4 regions of the Streptomyces sp. NBC_01320 genome follow, and region 2 is predicted to be linked to each of the others. Evidence: riboswitches for the same ligand, from Rfam matches in the RefSeq annotation. Region 2 holds a riboswitch; each other region holds the start of a gene.

The links. Region 2 has a riboswitch for cyclic di-AMP ahead of OG395_RS10370 (transglycosylase SLT domain-containing protein). Riboswitches for the same ligand answer to the same signal wherever they lie in the genome.
Region 1: another riboswitch for cyclic di-AMP. It lies ahead of OG395_RS42275 (C40 family peptidase); the one in region 2 lies ahead of OG395_RS10370 (transglycosylase SLT domain-containing protein).
Region 3: another riboswitch for cyclic di-AMP. It lies ahead of OG395_RS26820 (M23 family metallopeptidase); the one in region 2 lies ahead of OG395_RS10370 (transglycosylase SLT domain-containing protein).
Region 4: another riboswitch for cyclic di-AMP. It lies ahead of OG395_RS18615 (M23 family metallopeptidase); the one in region 2 lies ahead of OG395_RS10370 (transglycosylase SLT domain-containing protein).

The regions. Positions count from the first base shown of each region.
Region 1 covers NZ_CP108390.1:9,279,194-9,283,397, forward strand. The annotation lists gene OG395_RS42260 (ATP-binding protein) at 1-420, shown strand, start outside; gene OG395_RS42265 (LysR family transcriptional regulator) at 443-1,360, opposite strand; gene OG395_RS42270 (LysE family translocator) at 1,433-2,074, shown strand; gene OG395_RS42275 (C40 family peptidase) at 2,116-2,589, opposite strand; cyclic di-AMP (ydaO/yuaA leader) riboswitch at 2,593-2,756, opposite strand; gene OG395_RS42280 (hypothetical protein) at 3,094-3,402, opposite strand; gene OG395_RS42285 (ATP-dependent Clp protease proteolytic subunit) at 3,410-4,045, opposite strand.
Region 2 covers NZ_CP108390.1:2,170,122-2,174,325, forward strand. The annotation lists gene OG395_RS10365 (GMC oxidoreductase) at 1-851, opposite strand, end outside; gene OG395_RS10370 (transglycosylase SLT domain-containing protein) at 1,552-2,319, opposite strand; cyclic di-AMP (ydaO/yuaA leader) riboswitch at 2,322-2,509, opposite strand; gene OG395_RS10375 (DUF5996 family protein) at 3,085-4,038, shown strand; gene OG395_RS10380 (UBP-type zinc finger domain-containing protein) at 4,049-4,204, opposite strand, start outside.
Region 3 covers NZ_CP108390.1:5,895,862-5,900,065, forward strand. The annotation lists gene OG395_RS26815 (aldo/keto reductase) at 1-558, opposite strand, end outside; gene OG395_RS26820 (M23 family metallopeptidase) at 712-1,818, opposite strand; cyclic di-AMP (ydaO/yuaA leader) riboswitch at 1,830-1,982, opposite strand; gene OG395_RS26825 (PP2C family protein-serine/threonine phosphatase) at 2,247-3,398, opposite strand; tRNA gene OG395_RS26830 (tRNA-Met) at 3,626-3,699, opposite strand; gene OG395_RS26835 (SPFH domain-containing protein) at 3,877-4,204, opposite strand, start outside.
Region 4 covers NZ_CP108390.1:4,106,219-4,110,422, reverse strand. The annotation lists gene OG395_RS18625 (M16 family metallopeptidase) at 1-606, shown strand, start outside; gene OG395_RS18620 (M16 family metallopeptidase) at 633-2,015, shown strand; cyclic di-AMP (ydaO/yuaA leader) riboswitch at 2,224-2,390, shown strand; gene OG395_RS18615 (M23 family metallopeptidase) at 2,404-3,210, shown strand; gene OG395_RS18610 (GntR family transcriptional regulator) at 3,425-4,144, shown strand.

The DNA of each region.
Region 1 (4,204 bases), 7.1 Mb from region 2:
CAAGAAGCACGTGTCACTCTGCCCAGCGAGCCGGTCTCGGTCCCCGCAGCCCGGAGATACGTGGCCCGGGTGCTCGCCGACTGGGGACTGCCCGACGACACCGAGACAGCCGACACCATCCGGCTCATCGTCTCGGAACTCGTGACCAACGCCGTCCAGCACACCTTCGGTCAGTCGCCCACCTTCACCGTGGACCTCCGGCTGGAGCGGGAGGAGCAGCTGCACCTCGGGGTGACGGACAGTCACCCCCGCCGGCCCCAGCGCCTGCCCGCTGCCGTGCAGCAGGACAACGGCCGCGGCATGGTGATCATCCGCTGTCTGGCCAAGGAGTGCGGCGGTCGTCTCAGGGTGACGCCCACCAGCGAGGGGGGCAAGACCGTCTGGATCGCGCTCCCGTGGACCGTACCCGCCCAGACCTGACTGCCCGAGCGGGCGGCGCACGTCACTGGGCCGACGTCGCCCGCCCGAAGCCGCCGCGCAGCAGCGCGCACAGCGTCGCCGCCGCTCCGCTCGCGCGCTCGCCGTGGTGCACCACCGAGATCGTCCGCCGGAACGCCGCGGGTTCCAGCCGCCGCACGGACAGCGGAGTCGGCGACATCGCGGCGACCATCTCCGGTACCACCGCCATCCCGATCCCCGCGCTGACCAGGGCGCACACCAGGGCGTAGCCGGGCGACTCGCAGACCACCGCGGGCGTCGCCCCCACCTCGGCCAGGGCGTTCTCCACCCCGCGGCGGGGCGGATGGGCCGGTGCGCTGCTGATCAGCGGCCGGTCTGCCAGCTCCGTAACCGGCAGCCGTCCCGTGCCCTCAGACAGCACCTGGCCGACCGCAGTGATCAGCACCAGCTCCTCGACCAGCAGCGGCTCCACGCAGACCCCGGACGGCACCGGCGCCGCGGGCCCCGGCTCGTACGCATGGGTCAGCGCCAGATCGACCTTACCCGAGGCGACGGCGGCGATCCCCCCGGGCGGTTCGTAGTCCGTGACGGACAGCTCCACATCCGGGTGGGCGCGCCGGAACGCGCTCAGTACCGGCGGCAGCAGATGGATACCCGCCGTGGTGAACGTGCCGACCCGGAGGCGTCCGCCGGAGAGCCCGGCCAGTCGGCTCAGTTCGTGGCGCGCACGGTCCATCTCGTCGAGGACCCGCCGGGCGCGTACGACCAGCAGCTCGCCCGCGGCCGTCAGCCGGGCGCCACGGTGGTGGCGCACCAGCAGCGCGGCGCCCGCCTCCCGCTCCAGCTTGGCCAGCTGCTGGGAGAGTGCGGGCGCGGTGTAGCCGAGGCGGGCAGCGGCGCGCGTGATCGAACCGGCCTCGGCGACCGCCACCAGCGCCGCGAGCCGTGTCGGGTCGAACATTAAGCGTTCCTTTTGGCAGACCCAGAAGATTGCAAGTACATGCTGAAGGCTACGTCGGTCCATGGTGGACCCATGGACGGACAACTGATCGCCTTCATCGGGGTCGCCGCAGGGATGGTGGCGCTGCCGGGCGCGGACTTCACGGTGGTCGTACGGAACGCACTCGCCTCGCGTGCGGCCGGGGTGGCCACGGCGCTGGGGGTCGCCGGGGGACTGCTCATCCACACGGCGCTCGCCGTCGCCGGGCTCGCGGCGGTCCTGGTCACGGTGCCCGTCCTGTTCAGCACGGTCCAGCTGCTCGGCGGGGCGTACGTCCTCTATCTGGGAATCAGTGGCGTGCACGCGGCATGGCGCCGCACCAGGGATGCTGGCGTGGGCACGAGGGTGGACGGAGGGCCGACGGCGACCAGCGCGCGGCGCGCCCTGCGCCAGGGCTTTCTGACCAACGCTCTGAACCCCAAGGCGCCCGTGCTCTTCCTGAGCCTGCTGCCGCAATTCGTCCCTGACGGACAGCCGCCCCTCCCCAGGACCCTGCTGCTGGCCACCGTCGTCGTGCTGCTCGCGCTGATCTGGTTCCCGTCCGTGGCGCTCCTGGTGGACCGCCTGGGCCGGTGGCTGCGCCGGCCGCGTACCGCCCGCGCCATCGAGGGCGGCAGCGGCGCGGCGCTCACCGCGCTGGGGCTGGTCCTGGTGACCGGACCCCTGGTGTACTGAAGCACGTGGTGAATGGGGGAGCCGGAGGAGAATCGGAGGGATCAGCGAACTCGTCCGTACCAGACGCTTCTCGTCCAGATCTTCTCCAGCCGCACGACGGAACCGGTCTTCGGGGAGTGCCAGATCTTCCCCCTGCCGGCGTAGATGCCGACGTGGTAGACGCTGCGTCCCCAGTGGAAGAAGACCAGATCGCCACGTTTCCGCTTCGACGCCGAGACGTGACGGGTCTTGTTGTACTGCTGCTGGGCCGTGCGTGGGAGCCTCTTGCCCACCTTCTTGAACGCATACAGCGTCAGCCCGGAACAGTCGAAACGGTGGGGGCCGGTGCCCCCGTACCGGTACGGCGATCCCTTCTTCGACGCGGCGATCTTGAGCGCCTTGGTCGCACGCGTCGCGGCCTGGGCGTCGGTCACGACGCCGGGGACGATCATGGAGCCGCCGACGGCGGCGAGGGTCAGAACCGTGGCCGTACCGGCCCGGGCGATCAGAAACGGGACATGAACCTGCGCAGTCATGCGCAACCCTTCGTCAGCCGCCTGTGAAGGATGACCTGTCGGGTTCGGGCTGGCGAAGTTGCCCGGCCGCGCGGTGCGGCTTCACCCCGAGGGTCGACCGGATGCCGGTCGACCCGTTGTGCTCGGGTCCTCCACTCCTGCCGATCCACTTCTGTCGACCAGTCATCCGGGCGGCGGCAGGACTCGGCGTCCGCCCGGACCGCCTCGCCGTGGTGGCGGGGGCTTGTCGTCCCACGGATCTTGACTCACCGGCTGCCGGATTTCCGAAGCAAAACAGCGATATGCGAAGTTCGCCACTAATGGTCTGTTTGGTTGAGCGAGGGGTGATTTGGGTACTCGTCAGACCGTCTCGACCGGTCCCGTACCAGCGACGGAACGGCATATTTCGCTCACCGTCCACGTCGGCGGCGCAAGTCGAGTTGTCCCTCTCGCGGGGGATTCCTTGCGCCGGACGAGCGAGAAAATTCGATCAGCGTGCCGGGCGTGTCGCCTACGGAGAGATGATCAACTCATCGGGGCCGGGGGCACGGTGACCCGTCCGGCCCGCCGCTCCCCGTCCAACACGCGTAGGGCCCGTGCCAACGTCGCGGCGTGGATCTGTGCTTCACCCCGCTCGTGCATCATGGTGAGCGCGTCCCGCAGGGCGCCCGACCGCGAGGCGAGTGCCTGGGCCGCGCGCAGCGCGCCGTAGGTGTCGCTGCCGCGGGCGGGGTTGATCCGGCCCAGCTGGTCGAGCACTTCCAGGTAGCAGTCGATGAACTCGGCCTCGGCGCGCGTCAGTGCGGGCAGCGGTGGGAGGTGGGGTGGCTGCATCGGCGGTTCACCTCGCGCTGTTCGGCGGGAGCGACGTCCTGCGGTTCTCCAGGACGTGGTCCACCAGCCCGTACGCCTTGGCTCCGGCGGCGTCGAGGATGAGGTCGCGCTCGAAGTCGGCGGCGATCCGCTCGGCGCTGCGGCCGGTGTGGCGGGCCAGCATGCGGGTGAGCAGCTCACGGACGCGGACCAGTTCCCGCGCCTCGATCTCCAGATCGGACGGTTGGCCCTGAACCGGCTCCGGGAGCTCGGGCTGCTGGACGACGACCCTGGCCCCGGGCAGGGCGTGCCGTCGGCCGGGAGCGCCCGCGGCGAGCAGGACCGCCGCGCTGGAACCGGCCTGGCCGAGGCAGAACGTCTCCACCTCGCAGGTGAGGTAGTCCATCGTGTCGTAGATGGCGGACATGGCGCCGAACGAGCCGCCGGGGGAGTTGATGTAGAGGGAGATCGGCCGCTCGGGCGCGGCGTGCTCCAGATACATGAACTGCGCGATCAGGTCGTTGGCGGCGGTGTCGTTGACCGGGGTGCCGAGGAAGACGATGCGCTCGGCGAGCAGCTTGGAGTACGGGTCGAGGGTGCGGGTCCCTTCGGTCGTGCGCTCGGTGAACTCGGGCAGGACGTAACGGGCGGCAGGGCGGAACATGGCTGGCCTCTCCTCCGGTGTCTGTACGCGCCTGCGGGGGCATCCGTAAAAAAATGTACAGGACGTACAGAAGGTTATGATGGGGAGCACGCATCCTAGTGATCCACTAAAAGGCCGAGGTCAGAGCAATGCCGGTGAATTAGCGGAACCCTGCTGGTC
Region 2 (4,204 bases):
CCGGTGGCTCTGATCCGGTCGATGTACGTCTTCTGCAGCGATTTCTTGCCGTAGTTGTTGCCGTAGAGGATCTCGCCGGCCAGCGCCGACCTGGAGACGGTTCCGGCCTCTTCCTGCCTCATGTAGTCCCAGTCGTACACGGTGGGCACGAAGACGAACGGGAAGCCGGCACGTTCGGCCTGCTTACGGCCGACCCGGGCGTACTGGTAGCACGCGGCGGTGTCGAACCAGGCCGGATCGATGGTGCTGGCCCCGAGCGCCGCATTGGCGCGCGGGTAGTAGATGCCGTACATCTCGTCGGCGTCCACCGACGGGAGGACGGCTCCGAAGTTCTCGCGCTTGGGGGTGACCGCCATCCCGCCGTTGACCAGCGAGCCGCCACCGACACCGCGGCCCTGGTAGACGGTGATCCCGCTGAACTCCTCGGCGTCGAGGATCCCTGTGCTGCGGGTGACGTTCTTGTCGATGGGGAAGCCGAGGAAGTTGCTGAGGGGTTGCTTCGTCCTGGTGCGGAGCCAGTACGACCGACTGTCCGGGGATGTCGTGTTGGCGAAGATCTTGCCGTCCGGGCCGGGGGTGTCCCAGGCCATGCCCATTTCGATCATGTGCACGTCGACGCCTGCCTGGGCGAGACGCAGTGCGGCGACGGAGCCGCCGTATCCGGACCCGATCACCAGGGCCGGGACATGGGCCCCGGAGCCGATCGGAGCGGCCGCGGAGCCGACCCCGGCCTGGGCCGGGGTGGTGTGACCCGCGAGGGCCGCGACTCCTAAAATAGAACCAGTTCCCGTGATGAATCTTCGACGTGAAACGCCCTTGGGGCCTGCATCATGCATGGTGGAGTCACTCATGTGACACGCCTCACTCTCTTCAGAGTGAAACTGGTTCTACTGCTGTTTGCGTGTCAAGTCACTACATACCTGCGGGTAATATGCACCCGATCGAGGCGCCCGGACACGCAACGTCACGCATCAGGCGGGCCGGCCCCGGTGGCGCTCGGTCCTCCTCGGCGAACGCGCGCCTGCGCGAGCAGAGCGGTGCGGTAATCCCGGTGCCTCTTCGACAAGCGGTCTCGTCGCCCGTCTGGACGACGAGCCGGCCGGGTGGTGCGCGATCGAGCCCCGCACGCCCTACCCCCGCCTTTTCCCGCCCGCGCCTCCTGGACCGGACGGCAGGAGGACAGGACCGGCGACAGCGCCTGGGCAGTGACCTGCTCCGTCACTCGCAAGGGCTTCCGCCTGATCGGCATCACGTACGCGCCCGCACGCGCCACGGTCGATTTCGCGCGTGATCGCGGAGCTCGCGCGGTCGAGGCCCAACCGATGATCACACGGCCGGCAGTGCGCATCCCCTGGGGGCGAGCTCCATGTCGGCAGCCGTGACGTTTTTCGCCGACGCAGGGTTCGCCGAGGTCAGCAGGCCCACACTCAGGCGGGCCGTCATGCGGATCGACTTCTGAATCGTCTCCCGTGCGCGACACCGACGGGAACGGGTGGCGAAGCCCCATCGGACCTTCGCCACCCGTCATTCCCGAATCAACGCAACCGGGGGTCAGTAGGCCCCGAACACGTTGTCGATCGAGCCGTACTTGGCGGCGGCGTAGTTGCACGCGGCCGTGATGTTGGCGACCGGGTCGTAGGGGTCCATCGACGTACCGGGCACGTGGTAGGCCCGGAAGGTGGGGTCGATGACCTGCAGGAGACCCTTGGACGGCGTGCCCTTGGCTGCGTTCGAGTCCCAGTTGTTGATGGCCCGGGGGTTGCCCGAGGACTCGCGCATGATGTTGCGGTGGATCCCGTCGTAGCTGCCGGGGATACCGTGCTTGGCCATGACGGCCAGCGATTCCTTGATCCAGCCGTCGAGGTCGTTCGTGTACGTCGCGGGCTTGGGGGTGACAGCAGCGGCGGTGCTCGCAGCCGTCGTGGACTCGACAGCCGCGGGCGCGGCCTCGGCGCCGATGGTGAGCTTCTGGCCCGGGTGAATCACGCCGGGGTCGGCTCCGATGACCGCTCGATTGTCCTTGTACAGCTGCTGCCAACCGCCGCTCACGGACTGGCTCAGGGCGATCTTGTAAAGGGTGTCACCGGCTATCACGGAATAGGTGGAGGGCGTAGCCGCCCGCACGGCAGTCGACTTGGCGGGGGCGGCAGCGGGCGCCACCGTCTTGGCGGCGGCGGTGACAGGCTGCGCCGGAGCTGCCGAGGCAACGGTCGCCCCGATCATCGGAAGAGCCAGAGCGGCTCCGCCCGTGCTCACGGCAATGATTCCGCGAGTCAGCGAACCGGACTTACGACGACGGTGGTTACCCATTGCGGGCATGGCGCATTCCTCTCCGTCGCCTACGAGGTGAGCTGTCGGGTTGAGGCTGGAGTTGCCTGGCCGTATGGGAATACGACTTCACCCCTAGCCGTTCCGGATACCGGATCGGCGGCTTGCCTGGGTCCCCCGCTCCTGCCGTACATGAGTGGTCGGGTTCCCGGACGGCGGCAGGATTCGGCGTTCCATCCGGATTGACGGTGACCGTAGGCGAGAAACTCCGACCTGAACAAGCCCCCATTTCTCGATCACAATTCATTTACAAGATCGAGTCATGGAATTTCCCCCAATCCACCCCTGCCCACGAAGCCAATTTTCTTGGCGCAGCAGGGAACCGGGCGGCACGCCGCTGCGTCCGCGCGCCCGAAAGGTGACTCTCACCACTCAGTCCGAAAAGGGCGATTTGCCCGGCGCGTAAAGCCTCGACTCGTGAGGGTTGCGCATGCATCAGACAGTCGAGCAGCTTCCCCTAATCGCCAAAATTGCGACATTAGGCAGATATTGGCGTCGGCGGGCAGGCCCTCCGGCCTCCGGCTCGTCGGGAAGGGCGTCCCCGGGGAGACGGAAGGGAGCAGCCGCGCGTCACGCGTCTGCTCCGACTGCGGCGCACGAGTGGCCGCCCACCCCGGCCAGGTCGCGCAGGTTCACGCGAACGACACCAGGGCGGTCGCACGAGGTGCCGTACGCCTTCGGCATGGCCATGATGGTGCGGAAGAACGCCCTGCCCGCCCACCGGGACCGTCCGGCAGCACGAAAGAAGTGATGGCGATGGAGCTGTTCCCGCCCATGCCGCTCGCCGAGTGGCGTGACACCAAAGAGACGCTCCACCGCTTCGCGCAGGTCGTCGGAAAGATCCGCCTCGCGGCCAGTGTCCGGCGCAATCACTGGTGGAACGTTCCGTTTCACCTCACTGGCCGCGGTATCACCACCCGCCCCATGGGGCAGATCGACGGCAACCCGATTTTCACGGTGGACTTCGACTTCGTCGACCATCGCCTCGTCATCACAAGACTGGACGGCGTGACGGTCTCGTTCCCGCTTTCGGGCCAGTCCGTGGCGTCCTTCCACGAGAAGGTCATGGCCGCCCTGGAAGCGCTGGGTATCGAGGTGGATATCAACGTGCCCAAGCCATTCGATCTGCCTGACGCCGACCGGCCGTTCGCCGAGGACACTCAGCACGCGGCATACGATCCCGAACACGCCAACCGGTATTGGCAGGTTCTCAGTCAAGTGGCGCTGGTACTGGAGGAATTCGCGGCGCGGTTTTCGGGGAAAGTCAGTCCCGTGCACCATTTCTGGCACACCTTCGATATCGCCCACACCCGCTTTTCGGAGCGTCAGATCGACCAGCCCCAGCGGATCGACCCGGTGACGCGGGAGGCCTACTCCCGGGAAGTGATCAGCTTCGGTTTCTGGTTCGGTGACGACAAGTTCGCCGCGCCCGCGTTCTACTCGTACACCGCTCCCGAACCGGCGCGGCTGGCGGAGGAACCGCTCACTCCGGTGTCGGCGCAATGGGTGGATCGTGGCGGCAGCCACCTGGCGGTGCTGCCGTACGACGCGGCCCGCACCGAGAGCGATCCCCGTGCGGCCGTACTCGCCTTCTACGAAAGCGCCTATCAGGCCGGAGCGGGGCGCGCCGGCTGGGACATCGACCGTCTCGCCTGTCCCGGCGGGATGACCGATCCGTGTCTGAGGACCCGTATGTCCGCCGGTGGATGAGGAGCGCGGTTCAGTGCAGCTGCCGCTCCCAGTCCGCGGGGACCTTGCCCTGGGGACCCGGGGTCGGCTGGTCGACCGGGTGCGAGGTGGGCGGCAGCAGCTCCAATCCCTCGTAATATTCCTCGGTCTCGATGTTCCAGAGCCAGTTCTCCCCCGGCTCGAAGCT
Region 3 (4,204 bases), 3.7 Mb from region 2:
GAGGTTGTAGTGCGGTTGCAGGGCGACGTAACGGGCCAGCCCCTCGCGCTCGGAGAAGTCCAGGGACGCCTGGAGCCGCTCCGGGCTGATGTTGGAGGCGGCGATGGCGCGCACCTTGCCGTCCTTCACCAACTGGTCGAGAGCGGTGATGATCTCCTCGACCGGGACGGTCTCGTCGTCGAAGTGCGTGTAGTAGAGATCGATGTGGTCGGTGCCGAGGCGGCGCAGCGACTGCTCGGCCGCAGCCTTGATGGTGGTCGCGGAGAGGCCCTTGTACGCGGGATGGGCGCCGACCTTCGTCGCGACGACGATATCGGAGCGGTCGGAGCGTGCGGCGAGCCATTTGCCGATGACGATCTCCGACTCGCCGCCCTCGTTGCCCGGGACCCAGGCGGAATACGCGTCGGCGGTGTCGATGAAATTGCCGCCCGCCGCGGCATACGCGTCGAGGACGGCGAACGACTGCGCCTCGTCGGCGGTCCAGCCGAAGACGTTGCCGCCGAGGGCGAGCGGGAAGACCTGAAGGTCGGAAGAGCCGAGCCTGCGGAGAGAAGTCATAAGTGGATCAACGAAATCCACCGGTGCCGCTATTCCATGCATGGCGCAGGGGAAAGCCGTGGACAAACGGACCGGCAGCCCTGACGTCGGGGGTGAGCGTCAGGGCTGCCGGGGATCGGTGGCGGGCCGGTGGGACGGCTCGCGTTCCTCGGGTCAGGGTGTGAGGCCCTTGTCGCGCAGCCAGGTCATCGGGTCGATGCCCGTGCCGCTCGAGGTGTGGACCTCCAGGTGGAGGTGAGGGCCCGTCACATTTCCGGTGGCGCCGACGCGGCCGATGGTGTCACCGGTGGTGACCTTCTGGCCGACGCTGACGTTGATCGACGACTGGTGACAGAACCACAGCTCCGTACCGTCCTCGAGCTCCAGGACCGTGCGGTAGCCGTAGGAGCCGGACCAGCCCGCCGACTTGATGGTGCCGGTGTGGATGGCCTTGATCGGGGTGCCGGTCGGCGCCGCGAAGTCGAGACCGGTGTGGTAGCCGGAGGACCACATCGAACCGGCCTGGCCGAAGGTCGAGGTGATCGTGTACGAGGAAGTGGGGATGGCGTAGCTGGCGGCCAGTTTGGCGAGCCGCTCGGCCTCGGCCTTCGCCTTCGCCTCCTCCTCCGCCTTCTTCTTCTCGGCCTCGACCTTGGCCGCCGCTGCGTCCTGCTTCTGCTTCGCCTCGGCTGCCGCCTTCTCCGCGGCGGCCTTCTCCTCGGCCGCCTTGGCCTCCGCGTCGGCGGCGTTCTGCTGCTGCTCGGCCTGCTGGAGAATGCGGGCACGGAGCGCCTCGCCGGCGTCCGTGGCGCCCTGCGCGGCCTCGGCGGTGGTGATGCCCGCGCTGGTCAGCGGTGCGGCGGCGGTCTTGGCCTGGGCCTGGTCGGTGGCGGACTCGTCGGAGAACAGCGCGCCCACACCGGGGAGGGAGCCGGCGTCGGGGAGATTGTTCGCGATGGAATCGGGAAGGGAGATGGAGACCGGCGGCTTGCTCTGCGCGGTGGCCATGCCGCCCGCACCGACGGCCGCGATGACGCCGACACCGAGAACCGTGGAGCTACGCGCGAGCCCGTTGCGCTGCTTGGCGACGCGGTGCCTGCCGCGTACGGGGCGGACGGACTCCTCGGTGGGGTTCCATTCCTCCCAGGCCCGGTCGGTCTCTCCGAGGCCTTCGGTCCCGAACTCGGTGGTGAACTCGGTGTCCGCCCCGGATCCGTACTCAGTGGTGAAGTCGGAGCCGAACCGGGAAGGGGCTTCGGGGGCAGGCTTGTTGGACGCCACGGGGGCGCACTCCTTTCCTTCCTTCTCGCCTACCGGGTTAGCTGACGGGTTCGGAGCAGGAAGGTCTCCTACGGATTCCTCTGCCTCTCACGAGACACAGGTGTCCGATTCACCCCATGTAGGTGGTTCCCCGGTTCCCTTGCGGAATTCGGCGCTCGCGCACGGGTGCCGCCACTGACGACGGCTGGGACGACCGCGCTGCGTTATCGAACGTTAATAGACACACGGGTCCTATTCCAAGCCGTTCCTACTGATCGCTGACGACCTTGGCCTGGACTTTACGGGACACAACCGGGTGGAATCGGGCGAGTTGACCCGGACTCAGTCACTACCGTTTTTCTGACGTTGCGTCAAACGTTATGCGGAGTGACACTCTTCGATTACGCACGGTGGCATCGCCCTCGTGTGCTCACCGCGGTCGCGTCTCATTACTGCCCGCGCCCCACGATCTTCACGGTCCTGCGTCGTCCCGGCTGCCCCTCCGCGGGCCGTGCGACCGCGACCAGCGCCAGGTCGTCGGTGGACTTGCCGCCCGTGTGCAGCCGTACGTCATCGGTCAGTGCGGACAGCAGCTCCTCGGGCCCGGAGAAGAGCCGTCCGCGCAGCCGGGCCGCCGGATCGTAGAAGATCCCCTGCTTGTCCCGAGCCTCGGAGAGGCCGTCGGTGTAGACGAGCAGCGTCGTCCCGGCGGCCAGACTCCAGACGTCGGCCAGGTCCGGCCACACCCCCAGCCCCATGCCGAGCGGCAGCGCGGGCACGCTCGGCACCAGCACCTCCACCCCGCCGTCGGCGTGGAGCAGCAGCGGCTCGGGATGGCCGCGGTTGACGATCCGTACCTCGGCAGCGTCGTGCGGGATCTCGGCGAGTGCGGCGGTGACGAACCCCTCGACCGGATCGATCCCGCCGCGCCGCTCCCCCTCCCGCGCCAGCGCCCGCTCCAGCCGCTGCGCCACGTCCTCCAGCGAAGCCTCCTGCTCGGCGGCCTCCCGGAACGCGCCGATGATCACGGCCACCGCCTCGACCGCGTCGAGTCCCTTGCCCCGCACGTCCCCGACCACCAGCCGCAGGCCGTGCGGGCTGTCCACCACGGCGAACAGGTCGCCGCCGACGAACTCGTCCGCCTGCGCCGCCTCGTACCGCGCGGCGACCTGCAGCCCGCCGATCCAGTCGTTCGGCTTCGGCAGCACGGCCCTCATGGCGGTCTCCGCGATGACCCGCGCCGAAGCGAGCTGCTCAGTGCTTCGCTGTACGACTCCGTTGATGAAGAAGGCGAGGATCGAGGCGGTGAGCACGGTGATGACCTCGAGGGACGGCACGACCTGCAGCAGCGCGCCGCTCTCGCTCCGCAGGACGAGGATCGAGAGCAGCGAGGCGACGCCGATACGGACGGTGCCCGCCCGTGAGAAGAACGGTGCGGCGGCCAGCGGGGCCGCCACGAACAGCGGCACGGCGGTGAACGGCGGCGGGGTGAGGATGTCGAACACGAGCCCGACGGCGATCAGCAGCGCCGGCAGCGCGCCGACGAACCGCCGGGAAGGTCTGCCGCCCCCGCCCCGCGCCCCGCGCAGCTTCTCCGCCATCCCCACCTGTGGTCTCCTGCCCGGTACGCGCAGCGGTTCCTGCGGTCTCCTGCCCGATGCGCCCCGCGGTCTCCTGCCCGGTACGCGCCTGACTGCGGACGTGCCGCACCCCACTCCCCCAGGCTGGCCGGAGCGGCGCCGCGCGGCGACTCCGCGTCGGCCGAAGGGGGGACGGAAACACGAATCAGGCCCGGCATGCTTCGCACATGCCGGGCCTGATTCTTCAGTAGCGGGGACAGGATTTGAACCTGCGACCTCTGGGTTATGAGCCCAGCGAGCTACCGAGCTGCTCCACCCCGCGTCGGTAAACACAACTCTACGCCATCCGGGACGGACGGTTGACCATTTACTGATCCGCCTGTGCCCATCCGCTCCCATCCACTGCCCCAAGGCACCGAATTCGAGAAGCAGTTGCCGGCGAAGTGCCTTCTGCCGCAACGTATCTGCCGCACCCTCCGGGGCGGAGAAGCAGCCCGGCTCAGTTCGAGTCGGTGATGTGCGGGGCCCGCTTCGCGTCGACCGCCGGCTTCGCCGTGTTCGCACCGCGCTGGATTGCGTGGAGGATCGCCAGCCCCTGGCTGACCACGCCCGCCGCCATCTCGTTGACACCGTTGGTGCCGTTGAGCACGGTGAGGTCGGCCCCCGACATCCCGCGGGCGGCCGCGTCGGCCAGGGCCGGCAGGTTCTCCACGATCCGGTTGGCCGCGATCAGCTCCTGATTGCCGTCCCGGAGCGAGGCGGCACGCGCGGTATTGGCGTCGGCCTGCGCCTGGGCGACGGTCCGTTCGGCGTACGCACTGCCGTCG
Region 4 (4,204 bases), 1.9 Mb from region 2:
GTCCCGGCCCGGGCGCTGATGGCCGCCTACCGGCTGCCGCACGACGGCACCAGGGAGTGCGACGCCGCGGATCTCGCGCTGACCGTGCTCGGCGGCGGCGAGTCCTCCCGGCTGCACAACCGTCTGGTCCGCCGCGACCGCACGGCCGTTGCGGCAGGTTTCGGGCTGCTGCGGTTGGCCGGCGCGCCCTCGCTCGGCTGGCTGGACGTGAAGACGTCCGGCGGTGTCGAGGTGTCGCAGATCGAGGCCGCGGTCGACGAGGAGCTGGCCCGGTTCGCCGCCGAGGGCCCCACGCCCGAGGAAATGGAGCGTGCTCAGGCACAGTTGGAGCGCGAGTGGCTGGACCGGCTCGGTACGGTCGCGGGCCGCGCCGATGAACTCTGCCGGTTCGCCGTGCTGTTCGGCGACCCGCAGCTCGCCCTGACCGCCGTCCAGCGGGTCCTCGACGTCACCGCGGAGGAGGTCCAGGCGGCGGCCAGGGCCCAGCTGCGGCCCGACAACCGGGCGGTGCTCGTCTACGAGCCGGTCGAGGCGGCCGAATCCGCCGACGCGGAAGCCGACGAGACGGACACCGACACCGACGCGCACGAAGGGGCGGACAAGTGACCGACGCTGCCGCGACTGGAGTTTCGATGGAGTACCACCCGCAGCCGACCCCCGGCACGGCCAGGCCCTGGGCCTTTCCCGCGCCCGAGCGCGGCGCCCTGCCCAACGGGCTGACGGTGCTGCGCTGCCACCGTCCCGGCCAGCAGGTCGTCGCGGTCGAGATCTTCCTCGACGCCCCGCTGGACGCCGAGCCCGAGGGCCTCGACGGCGTGGCCACGATCATGGCGCGGGCCCTTTCCGAGGGCACGGACAAGCACTCCGCCGAGGAGTTCGCCGCCGAGCTGGAGCGTTGCGGCGCCACCCTCGACGCGCATGCCGACCATCCCGGCATGCGAGTCTCCCTGGAGGTCCCGGCTTCTCGGCTGGCCAAGGCGCTCGGGCTGATCGCCGAGGCGCTGCGGGCGCCCGCGTTCGCCGACAGCGAGGTTGAACGACTGGTGAACAACCGGCTCGACGAGATTCCGCACGAGCAGGCCAACCCGGCCCGGCGTGCCGCCAAGCAGCTGTCCAAGGAGCTCTTCCCGGCCACGTCGCGGATGTCGCGCCCGCGCCAGGGCACCGAGGAGACGGTGGAGCGGATCGACTCCGCGGCCGTGCGCGCCTTCTACGAGGCCCATGTCCGGCCGTCCACCGCGACCGCCGTCGTCGTCGGTGATCTCACCGGTATCGACCTGGACGCACTGCTCGCCGACACCGTCGGCGACTGGACCGGGAACACTGTGGAGCCCCGTCCGGTCCCGCCGATCACCGCCGACGACACCGGCCGCGTGGTGATCATCGACCGTCCGGGCGCTGTGCAGACGCAGCTTCTGATCGGCCGCATCGGCGCCGACCGGCACGACAGCGTGTGGCCGGCCCAGGTCCTCGGCACCTACTGCCTGGGCGGCACGCTCACCTCCCGGTTGGACCGGGTGCTGCGCGAGGAGAAGGGGTACACCTACGGTGTCCGGGCCTTCGGGCAGGTCCTGCGCTCGACGGCCCCGGACTCCGCCTCCGGTGCGACCGGCGCGGCGATGCTGGCGATCAGCGGCTCGGTGGACACGGAGTCCACCGGAGCGGCGCTCGACGACCTGTGGAAGGTCCTGCGGACGCTGGCGGCCGAGGGGCTGACCGACGCCGAGCGCGAGACCGCTGTGCAGAACTTCGTGGGTGTCGCCCCGCTGAAGTTCGAGACGGCTGCCTCCGTCGCAGGCACGCTCGCCGACCAGGTCGAGCAGCACCTCCCGGACGACTACCAGGCACAGTTGTACGCCCGCCTGGCCGAGACCGGCACGGTCGAGGCGACCGCAGCCGTGGTCAACGCCTTCCCCGTGGACCGGCTGGTCACGATTCTCGTCGGCGACGCCGCGCAGATCGAGGAGCCGGTCAGGACGTTGGGCATCGGAGAGGTGTCGGTCGTCACCGGCTGATGTGTCAAAGTCCCGCAAAGAGGGACAAAGGGAGACCCTGGCGAGTCGCTTCTCGTCAGAGTCTTCCCTTTTGTCTGATTTGACATGAAAGTGTCTTGCTTGCCCTGTGGGATGCGCTACAAAACACCCTGTCCGTTTGGTGAATGAAAGTGCCCCCGCCTAGCGTCGGCTCCACTGTCCGTCACTCGTATGCCGCATCCGTGGCGCCGGGCAGTGATCGCCGAGTCCCCGTCAGGCGCGAGCCTGGGGAGCCGGGGACCCACACAGTCCCTGGGGTGAATCGGATGCCGCGACCTCCTGCGAGGCCGGGGATCCGTAGGAGACCTTCCTGCTCCGAACCCGTCAGCTAACCCGGTAGGCGAGAAGGAAGGAAAGGACCAGCTAGTTCATGGCGTTCACCCGCCCCACCGGGAAGCACCGTGCCCCGAGCCGCCTGAAGCGCAGGAGCGCGCGCGTCGCCGGAGTCGCGACGCTGGCGACCACCGGCGTCATCGGCGGACTGGCCTCTCCGGCCCTCGCCACGGATGCCGAGGCCTCCTCCGTCAGTGAGACCGGCCTGACCCAGATCATCGCCATCGAGGGTGCCCTCGCCGACCAGGTGGCCACCCAGGCCGACGTGCAGAAGCGCCAGGCCGACGTCGCCGCGAAGGCGAAGGCTGCCGCGGCAGCGAAGGCCAAGGCCAAGGCGAAGGCCGAGGCGGCGGCGAAGGCCAAGGCCGAGGCCCGCGCCAAGGCGGCCCGTGACGCGAAGGCCCGCGCTGCCCGTTCCGCCGAGCGCACCCGCCTGGGCTCCTTCCGGCTCCCGGTCGCCGGTTCGTACGTCACCACCGGCTACAAGTCGAGCGGTTCCCTCTGGTCCTCCGGCAGGCACTCGGGCATCGACTTCCATGCCGCCTCCGGCAGCTCCGTCGTCGCCGTCGGCGCCGGCACGGTCGTCGAGGCGGGCTGGGGCGGCGCATACGGCAACAACATCGTGCTGCGGATGACGGACGGCACGTACACCCAGTACGGTCACCTCTCCTCGATCGGCGTCTCCGTCGGCCAGAGCGTCGGTGCGGGCCAGCGGATCGGCCTCTCCGGCTCGACCGGCAACTCCACCGGACCGCACCTCCACTTCGAGGCCCGCACCACGCCTTCGTACGGCTCCGACATGGACCCCGTGGCGTACCTGCGCGCCCATGGCGTGAACGTCTGACCGACGTTCCCTCCGCACCACCCCGAAGGCCCCGGTTTTCCGCCGGGGCCTTCGTCGTTTCCGCCCCTGCCGAACCGCCCCGCGGAACCGGCCCCGGTCCAAAAGATATTCATGGTTCTCGGCCCGGCGTCGGAAATGCAGTCGCATTGCAATAGAGTCACAGAACAGGCGTCGATCGGCCGCGTTTCGCGGGGATTAAGGCGGAGGTTCGGACATGCGCATTCCGGCGCAATCGGTATGCACAGCAATCCGCGACGACATCGTCTCCGGTGTCTTCGAACGCGGCAGCAGACTCACCGAGGAGCTGCTCGCGCGTCGTTACGGGGTCTCTCGTGTCCCGGTGCGGGAAGCGCTGCGCACCCTGGAGTCCGAGGGCTTCGTGGTCACTCGCCGACATGCGGGTGCCTGTGTCGCCGAGCCCACCGAACAGGAGGCCGCCGACCTTCTGGAGGTACGGATGCTGCTGGAGCCGCTGGGTGCGGCCCGTGCCGCGCAACGCCGCACCGAGGCGCACCTCAAGGTGCTCCGCGGCCTGGTCAGGCTGGGTCAGGAGAGAGCACGACGGGGCGAGGGGGAGGATCTGCGCTCGCTGGGCGGCTGGTTCCACGAGACGCTCGCCCAGGCGTCCGCCAGCCCCGGGCTCATCGCGCTGCTCACCCAGCTACGGCACAAGATCGCCTGGATGTACGCGGTCGAGCAGCCGGCCCGCCCCGCCGATTCCTGGGCCGAGCACGGAGCCATCGTGGACGCCGTGGCGCGTGGGGACGCGGAACGGGCCAGGGCGCTGGCCGCCCAGCACGCCGAGCGGGCCACCGCCGTGCACCGGCTGCGCCGCGCGGGCGGTGCCCCGGGTCGCGACGCCCGCGCACCCCGCTCCGGCGGCCGGGTGAGGACTTCGCAACATGCCGTAAACACCGCGAGCGGTCGGCATTAACACATGCGCCGTATACAAAGGGAAGTAAATGCGCGGGGCTTTCTTTAGGCTGCCCGAATT